Regions from separate parts of the Providencia sp. R33 genome, predicted to be linked through region 2. Evidence: predicted binding sites of a transcription regulator. Region 2 holds the regulator's gene; the other holds the start of a gene.
What was found. Region 2 encodes CRP, which controls carbon source genes, mostly activating them, when cyclic AMP is high. Its sites were predicted from a motif close to ATGTGANNNNNNTCACAT; they were not measured.
Positions count from the first base shown of each region.

Region 1 (5,341 bases), 320 kb from region 2:
AAATCTACAAGGCAATAAAAGAAACAGAAGCTGCCGTAAGTAAAGAGTTTGGACTGGCACCGTTCCTGCCAGACCAAATTCACTTTATCCACAGTGAAGAGCTGTTACAGCGCTACCCTGACCTAGATGCAAAAGGCCGTGAGCGCGCAATCGCGAAAGAACTTGGCGCCGTTTTCCTTATTGGTATCGGTGGTAAGTTATCCAGCGGTGAATCACACGATGTACGCGCACCAGACTACGACGACTGGACAACAGAAAACGAAGACGGTTTTTGTGGTTTAAACGGTGACATCCTTGTGTGGAACCCTGTGTTACAAGATGCATTTGAGCTGTCTTCCATGGGGATCCGTGTTAGCCCTGAATGCTTAACACGTCAATTAAGCCTGACACAAGATGAAAAACGCATGGAATTAGAATGGCACCAAGCGTTAGTTAAAGGTGAAATGCCACAAACTATCGGCGGGGGTATCGGCCAATCACGTTTAGTGATGTTGCTTCTGCAACGCCAGCACATTGGCCAAGTCCAATGCGGTGTTTGGGCGCCAGACATGCAAGAATCTGTTGAAGGTATGCTGTAATTAGCGACTAAAGCGGCGTAACAGCCTGCTTTTTAACCCGGTGTCAAAACGCCAAATATGGTCGAATATTTTCATGATGCCGGGTTTCCCATAATTTGACACAGATACCGCATGGAAGCGGTATTTCCCTTTCTTCTGCATGGTTTTGATTTTTTGAATGAGTTCATCAGGCAAACGCTGAGCCACAAAATCAGAAATAACCACTGCATCCGCATCCATCCATTGTTTTGATTCTAATTTGACGGTTGTTTCTTGCAAACAAGCTGCAAGGTCTGTTCCACCTTTAAATGTTTGATGTAAAAACCGAATACACTGCTCCAACCCATCCGTAGATAATAAATCGTAATGCACAATATCGGTGGAAAATAGCATCACATGGCATGCGCGGTTATCGGCTAACGCGATTTTCATGAGCGCAAGGCAAAATGCTTTTGCACAGCGCTCATTTAATCCCCCCATTGAGCCTGATGTATCAATACACACCACAAATGGCCCTCGAGGTTGTTCTTCATCATGGTGATGTGTAATGGGGCGCAATACTTTTCTTTCTTGCCAGCTATCCCCTTGCAACCGATAAGTTAATAGCTGTTTTTCCAGTAATTTTCGATAAAACTCAAATTCTATTTCTTCAATACCCAACATAGCGAGTTCAGCGGGTAATAAACGCAAAATATCATCACTTTGGTTTAAGCCATTAACTTGTTCAGGTACTGTTTCAGGTACTTTCTCCATGATAGTCATCGGTTCTAAAACCACACTATCATCAGGGATAGCTTGTGCTGTTTGGCTACGGCCTAATAATTGAGCTATTTTTTCGAGCTCAGGCTGCTGACGTAAAAATTCACTGTAGCGATTTAACAGTTGGTCATTATAAGCGGAGGTCATATTCACCCCTTTGCTTAAATCCCACAAACGACCAGCTGCCCGTTCATTTTCACCCAGAATATCTTCTAAGTTTCCACTTAAGGCTAACCTGCGTTGTAATTCCGCCAGCAATTGTTCTTTTTCTTGCTCTAAAAGCTCTTTATGCAGGGTTGTGACTTGCAAAATTAAGCTGGTTCGCCACTTTTGGACAAACAAAGCTTGCCTTGCACTGCGGTTTTCAATTTTACCACTTTGCAACAGACTCGCTTCTCGGTAAAACGGCGAGTCGATTTGGTTAAGCCTTTCTATTACAGAAGGGAGTCGTGTAAAGAAAGCATCCGTTGAGATCCCAAGGGACTGTCGATACAGCTCAAATTCTTCAGAAAGTTGCGCGGGAACCAACGCATCTTGCAGGCGCTGTTTCAGGTCTTTTTTCCAACTGGATAAGTCTTTCAATAATGCCTTTTTTAAACGGGGATGTTTTTCAAAAAATACTGCCAATTGCGGCGTAGCAAGGAGAGAGATAATAATCTCTTCTATTAATTGGCTTTCATTAACCGAAAGCAACATTTCCAGAGTGGCTAAACTCATCATAATTATTCGGCCACTTTGCCTGTGATTTGGTTGCGTAATTGCGTTAATTTCTCTGCAAGTTGCAGAAAACTTTGTTCAATATCCGCCAGCCAATGGGCTTCAATAAAAAGGTTGGGTTGCTGTTTTTCAAATTGATAACGGGCAGATTGGATATCGGATTGAATTTTATCCAGCTTATCTAACCATTCTTGGTTATTTGATGTGGAGGTTTGTGTGGCTGTTTTATCTTGGATATATAAGGTTGATGATTGATGGCTAATATCCAATAACTGTATCTGATTTAAATTATTCACCTCTGCAGCAATTTCTTGTGCAAAACCAATACCATTTAAATGTGCAGATAATGTCGTGCCTTTATTTAAAAATAAAGTGAGTGCTTTTTTGTCTGTGGTAACAAACGTCACTTTCATATTATGCAGTTGCAATGGTCGATGTAAAAACAGCGTGATCCGCCCTTCATGAATATGCTCAGGTAACACATACGAGGCCTTACGAGCAAACATCGCATTGTTTTTATTCACTTTAAAAGCATCTTGGCTATTTTGATCTTGTGTAGATGACATCCATTGTTGGTAAATTTGCTCAATTTCACGGGTAAATTTACGCTGCTGCCAACCCTCTTCTTGTAAAAGGGATTGAATTAATCGCGGTAATGCATTCATCGATTGCATATCATGCCACAGGCAATCTTTTAAAAGCACAATATCAAGGGGAGAGACACTGCTACGGCCATTGAAAAATGCACTTGCCTGTAATAAGTATACCGCTTTTTTCCAGCGCCTATCTGAGACATAAACGTGCTTATCAGTGGCATCTAATTGCTGGCGCAGTTGATAGATCAGCTCAAAACAGTGATCGGGTAGCGTAATTTTAGGGATTTCTTGTTGCCACTGTTGGTATTCTTCATCGCTGATTTTTAAATGTTCAGGAACTTGGGATCCTTCTAACGACGATTTTCCCGTCAACAATGCACGGAAGTTTTGTTTTTCCTGCACTTTATCAAGCCAAATACGCACTAACATACGGTCAAAAAGGGCTTCTAAACTATTATCTGCATCAGGCAACTCGTTTGAAGCCGTGACGAGCAAACGCATGGGAATGGATTTTTCTTCATCGCCATTACGGAATTTGCGTTCATTGATTGCCGTTAATAGCGTATTGAGAATAGCAGGGCCCGCTTTCCAGATCTCATCTAAAAAAACCACTTCAGCATCAGGCAAATAACCTTTAGTTAGACGTTCATAGCGCCCTTCATCTTTGAGGGCTTGAATGGATAAGGGGCCAAAAATTTCTTCAGGCGTCGAAAAGCGCGTCATTAAGTATTCAAATGCATGTGCATGACGAAAAGCATATTTCATTCTCCGCGCAATTAAGCTTTTCGCAATACCTGGAGGGCCTAATAGAAAGACACTTTCACCACTGAGTGTGGCTAATAAACACAAGCGTATTGCCTGTTGGCGTTCATACAAACCGCTTTCAAGGTAATTACTCAGTTGGGCGATACGCTCAGCAAGTTGCATAACAGTTCCTTTCTATTGGAGAGTTATTGATAAAGGCTATCAATTCCTTTTATTACATACTGCGGCCATTTTTTCCATTTTTCTTTGATGTACCCCAAAAAACAAGAAAAAACGATTCAGCTATAAGTGATTCAATAAGTTATTGTTTTTAAGCTTATCACTCGCTAACGAAACGTTTCGATGATGATCACAAATATCGACTATCAATATTGAGTTGTGACTTATCTAAACTATTATTAGATAAGCGAAACGTTTCGCTTATCAGAAATGGCGGTGAAAAAATGAAAAAAGGTGTTCTGCTTAATGCCAATATTACTTCAGTGATTGCAAAATTAGGTCATACCGACCAAATCACACTGGCGGATGCAGGTTTACCCATTTCAACGGGGCCTGAGCGGATTGATTTAGCGATAACGCAAGGGTTACCTGATTTCATGGCTGTTTTGCGAGTGGTTACGCAAGAAATGCAGGTCGAAAAAGCGATTATTGCAGAAGAAATTAGTGCAATGAATCCCATTATGGAAACGGCTATTTTAACGCATTTGAATGACCTACAAACTGAGCAAGGCAATCAAATTGAAATCATCTATTGCAGTCATGAACGTTTTAAACAGCTGACCCATGACAGCAAAGCGGTCATTAGAACAGGGGAATGCTCGCCATTTGCGAATGTAATCTTGTGTTCTGGTGTGACTTTCTGAGGTGACTATGCAACCTTTATTAGAACTTATCGGTATCGATAAATCATTTCCGGGCGTGAAAGCGCTCAGCGGTGCGACATTAAATGTCTACCCCGGAAAAGTCATGGCGCTGGTGGGGGAAAATGGGGCTGGCAAGTCAACCATGATGAAAGTGCTCACTGGTATCTATCAAAAAGATGCAGGTAAAATTCGCTTTCTTGGCAAAGAAGTGGCGTTCAATGGGCCAAAAAGCTCCCAAGAGGCGGGTATTGGTATTATTCACCAAGAATTAAACCTGATCCCTGAGTTGACTATCGCAGAAAATATTTTCCTTGGGCGCGAATTTGTTAGTGCGTTTGGCAAAATTGACTGGAAAAAAATGTTCAGTGAATCAGACAAACTGCTTAAACGCCTCAACCTTGATTATGACAGCCACCAAACCATTGCTGAACTTTCGATTGGTGAACAGCAAATGGTAGAAATTGCTAAAGTTCTTAGTTTCCAATCTCAAGTGATCATCATGGATGAACCAACGGATGCGCTTACTGATACGGAAACAGAATCATTATTCCGCGTTATCGAAGACTTAAAAGCACAAGGCTGCGGTATTGTTTATATCTCTCACCGGTTAAAAGAAATCTTTGAAATTTGCGACGATGTTACCGTGTTTCGTGATGGTCAGTTTATTGGCGAAAAACCCGTTAGCGAATTAGAAGAAGAAAAACTGATTGAAATGATGGTGGGAAGAAAACTTGAAGACCAATACCCGCGCATTGATGTTCAAGCGGGTGATACCCGCTTACAGCTAGAAAATGTATCAGGTCCCGGAGTTACAAACGCCAGCTTCACGTTGAAAAGTGGTGAAATTTTAGGTGTTTCAGGGTTAATGGGCGCAGGGCGAACCGAGCTGATGAAAATCATCTACGGCGCAGCTTCCAAGAAATCAGGTTCGATTAGGTTGGAAGGCAACCCTGTTAACTTGAAAACCCCGCAAGATGGCCTAAATAGCGGTATTGTGTACATTTCAGAAGACCGTAAACGCGATGGATTAGTGTTAGGCATGTCAGTCAAAGAAAATATGTCGTTGACGGCTTTACGTTATTTC
Region 1 is NZ_CP072453.1:3,759,245-3,764,585, forward strand. Features, by position in the region: gene asnA (aspartate--ammonia ligase) at 1-578, shown strand, start outside; gene viaA (ATPase RavA stimulator ViaA) at 579-2,036, opposite strand; gene ravA (ATPase RavA) at 2,039-3,556, opposite strand; gene rbsD (D-ribose pyranase) at 3,838-4,257, shown strand; gene rbsA (ribose ABC transporter ATP-binding protein RbsA) at 4,265-5,341, shown strand, end outside.
Region 1: rbsD (D-ribose pyranase) is a predicted target of CRP. The motif match lies at 3,732-3,749, and genes of this name have one in related genera.

Region 2 (5,341 bases):
TCCATCGTTATACTCGCCCTGAAATGGATATGGCGATCCGCAAAGCCAGAGAACAAGGCCGCCATATTAGTTATTTTGGCCCAGAAGCCAATGACTTTGCGCTACTTGAGCAAACACTGGTGGATTACGCCAAAACGGGCTGTGGGAAATCACGAAAATACCTACATACCTATGACGAAGCAGTTCCTTATGGTTTACAACCAGGTACATTCACCCCTTGGGAATCGTTACCCGAAAAAACGGATGTGCTGTTCTATGAGGGCTTACACGGTGGGATAGTGACACCTGAGCACAATGTCGCGCAACATGTTGATTTACTTGTCGGTGTTGTGCCTATCGTGAACTTAGAGTGGATACAAAAGCTCATCAGAGACACTACGGAGCGCGGGCACTCCCGAGAAGCGGTAATGGATTCAGTGGTACGTTCGATGGGTGACTACATTAACTACATTACACCACAATTTTCCCGTACTCATATTAACTTCCAACGCGTACCGACTGTGGATACCTCAAACCCATTTTCAGCGAAAGCCATTCCTTCACAAGATGAAAGCTTTATCGTTATTCGCTTTCGTGGGCTTGAACAGATCGATTTTCCCTACCTGCTATCAATGATATCAGGCTCTTTTATCTCTGCGATGAATACTATTGTGGTACCTGGAGGGAAATTAGGCTTAGCGATGGAATTAATTATGACACCAATAGTTGAAAAACTAATTAGTCAAAAACATAGCTAAATTGCTTTTTGATTATTAAACAAGATGCTTACCATTAATTAAGATAAGCATCTTTCAATTCAAATATATTAATAATAATTAAATTTATTTTTAATTTCTTATTTCAAAGCTGTGGGTCACTTCCACAGTTTTTTCTAACATCAACGCGACCGAACAATATTTTTCAGCCGAAAGTTGAACCGCACGTTCAACGGCTTTATCCGTTAATTCATTCCCTGTTACAATAAAATGCAAATGAATTTTAACGAAATAGCGTGGCGCTTCTTCGCGACGCTCGGAGGTTAATTTCACTTCACAGTCGGTAATGTCATTACGACCTTTTTGTAAGATGGATACCACGTCAATCGCGCTACAACCGCCCGCTGCCATTAACACCATCTCCATTGGGCTTGGTGCTTTATCGCCTGCGTTACCATCCATCATCACTTGGTGGCCTGACGCTGACTCACCTAAAAAAGAGAGTCCTTCTACCCATTTAACTCTTGCTTCCATTTTATTCCCCTTGAAATGAAATCGATTTAAAGGCTACATTGTTCCATAGATATAATGAATGTTATATCAGCTTTATTCTGCTGAAGCGATACAGGGAAGACTTTCTGTATTGAATATGCTACAAACAATACTTAGTTGATAGGATTAAGATCAAAACTCAACGTTGTATTTGATTATATTATAGTGTTGATATCAATTTGTTTACCCTAACCATGAAAAGCGATTGATGCAATGTTGCTCTTCCTATTATTTAGGGTATATAAGACAAATTAATATGCTAAGCTAGTGACTTTAAAGCCAGCCTTTCTGGTACGCTTTTTCCGGATGGCTGCAATAACATACAGAGGATAACGCTAATGGTTCTCGGCAAGCCACAAACAGACCCTACTCTTGAATGGTTTTTGTCACACTGCCATATTCATAAGTATCCATCCAAGAGCACACTGATCCATCAGGGTGAGAAAGCAGAAACCCTTTACTACATAGTTAAAGGTTCAGTGGCTGTTTTAATCAAAGATGAAGAAGGCAAAGAAATGATCCTCTCCTACCTGAATCAGGGGGATTTCATTGGTGAGCTTGGATTATTTGAAGAAGGGCAAGAACGTACTGCGTGGGTTAGAGCAAAAATCGCCTGCGAAGTTGCTGAAATTTCTTACAAAAAATTCCGTCAATTGATTCAGGTTAACCCTGATATCTTAATGCGCCTCTCTGCGCAAATGGCAAGCCGCCTACAAACCACGTCAGAAAAAGTGGGCAACCTCGCCTTCTTAGACGTGACAGGTCGTATTGCACAAACGTTACTGAATCTAGCCAAACAACCTGATGCCATGACGCATCCAGACGGGATGCAAATCAAAATCACCCGTCAGGAAATTGGCCAAATCGTTGGTTGTTCCCGTGAAACTGTCGGCCGTATTTTGAAAATGCTGGAAGATCAAAACTTAATCTCCGCGCATGGTAAAACCATTGTTGTTTACGGTACACGATAATTAACCTTTCGCCTCACTCCCTTGGTGGGGCGCACCTTTTTGAATAGCGTTATATCCTAAGTATAACGCTATTTCCCCAAAATACGGTTGTTTTATATATCATTTTTAATGAGTGTCGTTTCTTTATATTTTTCTGACTAATAATCAAACTAAGATAATGGGAGTTAACCATTATTAGGAGATTATTTGTTGTGAAATTAGATGTCAACGTCAATAAATTAGCCAGAATATCGAATAACACAAGTAATAAAAATATTGTTTTCCGAAGCCCGTCAATCATTGATAATTTAAGTATTATTAAGACATTCAATTCTGAGAATTATAAGAAAATAAACTTCGCGACTCTGACTTGTGAGTTTCAAGAAAGAGCACAACCCGAGCTAAATCGCCTCCCCTATTCACCACCTGTTGAAAAACTATTATTACCTTATACCTATCATGAAGATGATTTAATTTCCCCATCAAATATCGTTAAAAACAACATCACTATAAAAAATAATACGCCAATAAAAATTAAACTGGAATATACACCTATGAAAACCACCAACTCTAATGCTGAATTAATTAACATAGACCGAAAAAATTTTTTAATTAACGATTTTGGTATCAATAAAATAAAACAATTCTTTTATAATTCGATTGAAAAAGTACAATCAACAGGGAAGATTCAAGCTTTAGTAGTTAAAAACAAACTTAACCCTAGAAAGGAAGATTTATACAGCGTTAAGTTTTATAATAAAAATGAAATGACTGAAATACAAAAAACTAACAAACAAAATGCAGAAACAGTAAACGAAGAAAAAAACCCTCCTATATCATTTTCAGGTAAGGATAAAGAACAATTTAATCAAGCTAAGAACCTAAAAAATAGAATTCACGAGCTCGAAAAAGAGATATCATCCCGTAAAGATTTTAACAAATTAGGTGATAAATTTAAATATACCAAATCCACCCAAAATTTAATTAATGAATGTATTTCCTCTCCATCTAATAAAAGAGATACTACATTTAGCGCTACCATTGAAACTATGAATGAAGTTATTAATAAATTAAATAACCAACTCAGCGCCCTTAAAAAAAATGAAGAAAAAACCATAAAAATCACATCTGAAAAAAATATTTTCAATAGTAATGAGAGTCTAAATTCTAATTCCTCAGGCTATTATTCAGAAACAACCGATGAATCAGGTTATAGTTCAGAAGAAACTGAGAATCAGAATAAAAATAATATTATTAATAAAAAAAGTCATGAGTTAGAGAATTCAAAATCAAAAAAAATAGAAGAGCACCATAAAAAAACACATATTACGGTGAAACCGAAGAAAATAACGTATCAATTTAATGGGAAAATATATATCAATAGAGCAACAATGTTACGAGACATGCATATTAGCAAGGAATATAACTTCCAATTAAATGAAAATTCAAAACAAAAAATATTAAATGATAAAAAACCAGACACTAAAAATTTAGATGCTAAACTAAAAGGTGTAGAGAAAACCCTTAATGATTTAGGCCACCTTCAAGTAGAAATAAAAAAAGAAGAAACCCGTTTTACTCAATTAAAAAATCAGCTAAAAAATTTAGAGCATAGCGAAAAGGCTTAATTACGATAAAGGTGCAGAGGATCATTTCTGCACCTTTGATATAGAAATTAACCCAGCAACTTCCCAATCGCCGTCTCTAATTTTGCCATTCCGCTGTTGATTTCTTCTTCAGAAATAATCAGAGAAGGCGTAAAACGCAGTACGTTAGTGCCGGCGTTTAACATCATCAGGCCTTCCACTGCACTGGCTTGCAAAATATCTTTCGAGCGGTTTAATAGTTTGCCATCTAACTCCGCGCCGATTAATAACCCCATTCCTCTGATCTCGGAGAAAATGCCGTATTTATCATTCAGCTTATTTAAATGAGTAACAAATAGCTCGCGACGTTTTTCGACACCTTTTAATACTTCTTCAGTATTAATAATATCAAATGCGGCATTGCCCACCGCGCAAGCTAATGGGTTACCACCATACGTTGTACCATGAGAACCAACTTCCATGGTTTTCGCGATTTCTTCTGTCGTAATCATCGCACTAATTGGAAAACCACCGCCCAATGCTTTTGCTGTGGTCAAAATATCGGGTGTCACACCATAGTGCATATAAGAAAATAGTTTGCCTGTGCGCCCCATTCCACTTTGCACTTCATCGAAAATTAATAAGGCGTTATTTTCATCACACAGCTTACGAACACCTTGCAGAAATTCTGACGTAGCCGCAGTGACGCCACCTTCACCTTGTACGGGCTCTAAAACAACCGCACAGGTATTCTCATCGATCACCGCTTTAACTGCATCGAGGTCGTTAAAAGGTACATGGATAATATCCGCAGGCTTTGGCCCAAAACCGTCAGCGTATTTAGCTTGCCCACCAACCGAAACGGTAAATAGTGTGCGCCCATGGAACCCCTGCTTAAATGCAATGATTTTGGTTTTATAAGGACTGTATTTTGTGATGGCATAACGACGCGCTAGTTTAAAAGCCGCTTCATTGGCTTCTGAACCTGAGTTCACAAAAAACGCGCGATCAGCAAATGTCGCGTGGGTGATTTTTTGTGCAAGTTTAAGTGCTTGTTCATTGGTAAAGATATTACTGACGTGCCAAAGCTTTTCACTTTGCTCACGAACGGCCGCAACCAAACTTGGGTGGCAGTGCCCTAATGCTAAAACGGCAATTCCACCTGCAAAGTCAATGTATTCTTTGCCTTGCTGATCCCAAACACGGCTTCCTTCGCCCTTTACTGGAATAAACTCAGCGGGTGAAAATATAGGCAACATGACTTGGTCAAAAGTCTGCCGATTTACTGATTGTTGTTCTGTCATACCCCTCACCTGCTCTAACCTGATGCTTAAGTGAAAATATAAGCATCAAATATGAATAAAAAATCACAAAAGAGCAATAGGCAAGGGTGAAATATGCATAATTAATTTGTTATTAGCAATATTACCAAACTAATACTTTAAGAAATTATTCAATAACTCATGACCTTGTTCACTCAGAATGCTTTCAGGATGAAACTGAACGCCTTCGATTGGCAAGGTTTTGTGCCGTATTCCCATGATTTCATCAACATCAC
Region 2 is NZ_CP072453.1:4,080,879-4,086,219, reverse strand. Features, by position in the region: gene J6836_RS19155 (phosphoribulokinase) at 1-737, shown strand, start outside; gene J6836_RS19150 (OsmC family protein) at 828-1,229, opposite strand; gene crp (cAMP-activated global transcriptional regulator CRP) at 1,586-2,218, shown strand; gene J6836_RS19140 (hypothetical protein) at 2,410-3,825, shown strand; gene J6836_RS19135 (aspartate aminotransferase family protein) at 3,873-5,087, opposite strand; gene J6836_RS19130 (aminodeoxychorismate synthase component II) at 5,217-5,341, opposite strand, start outside.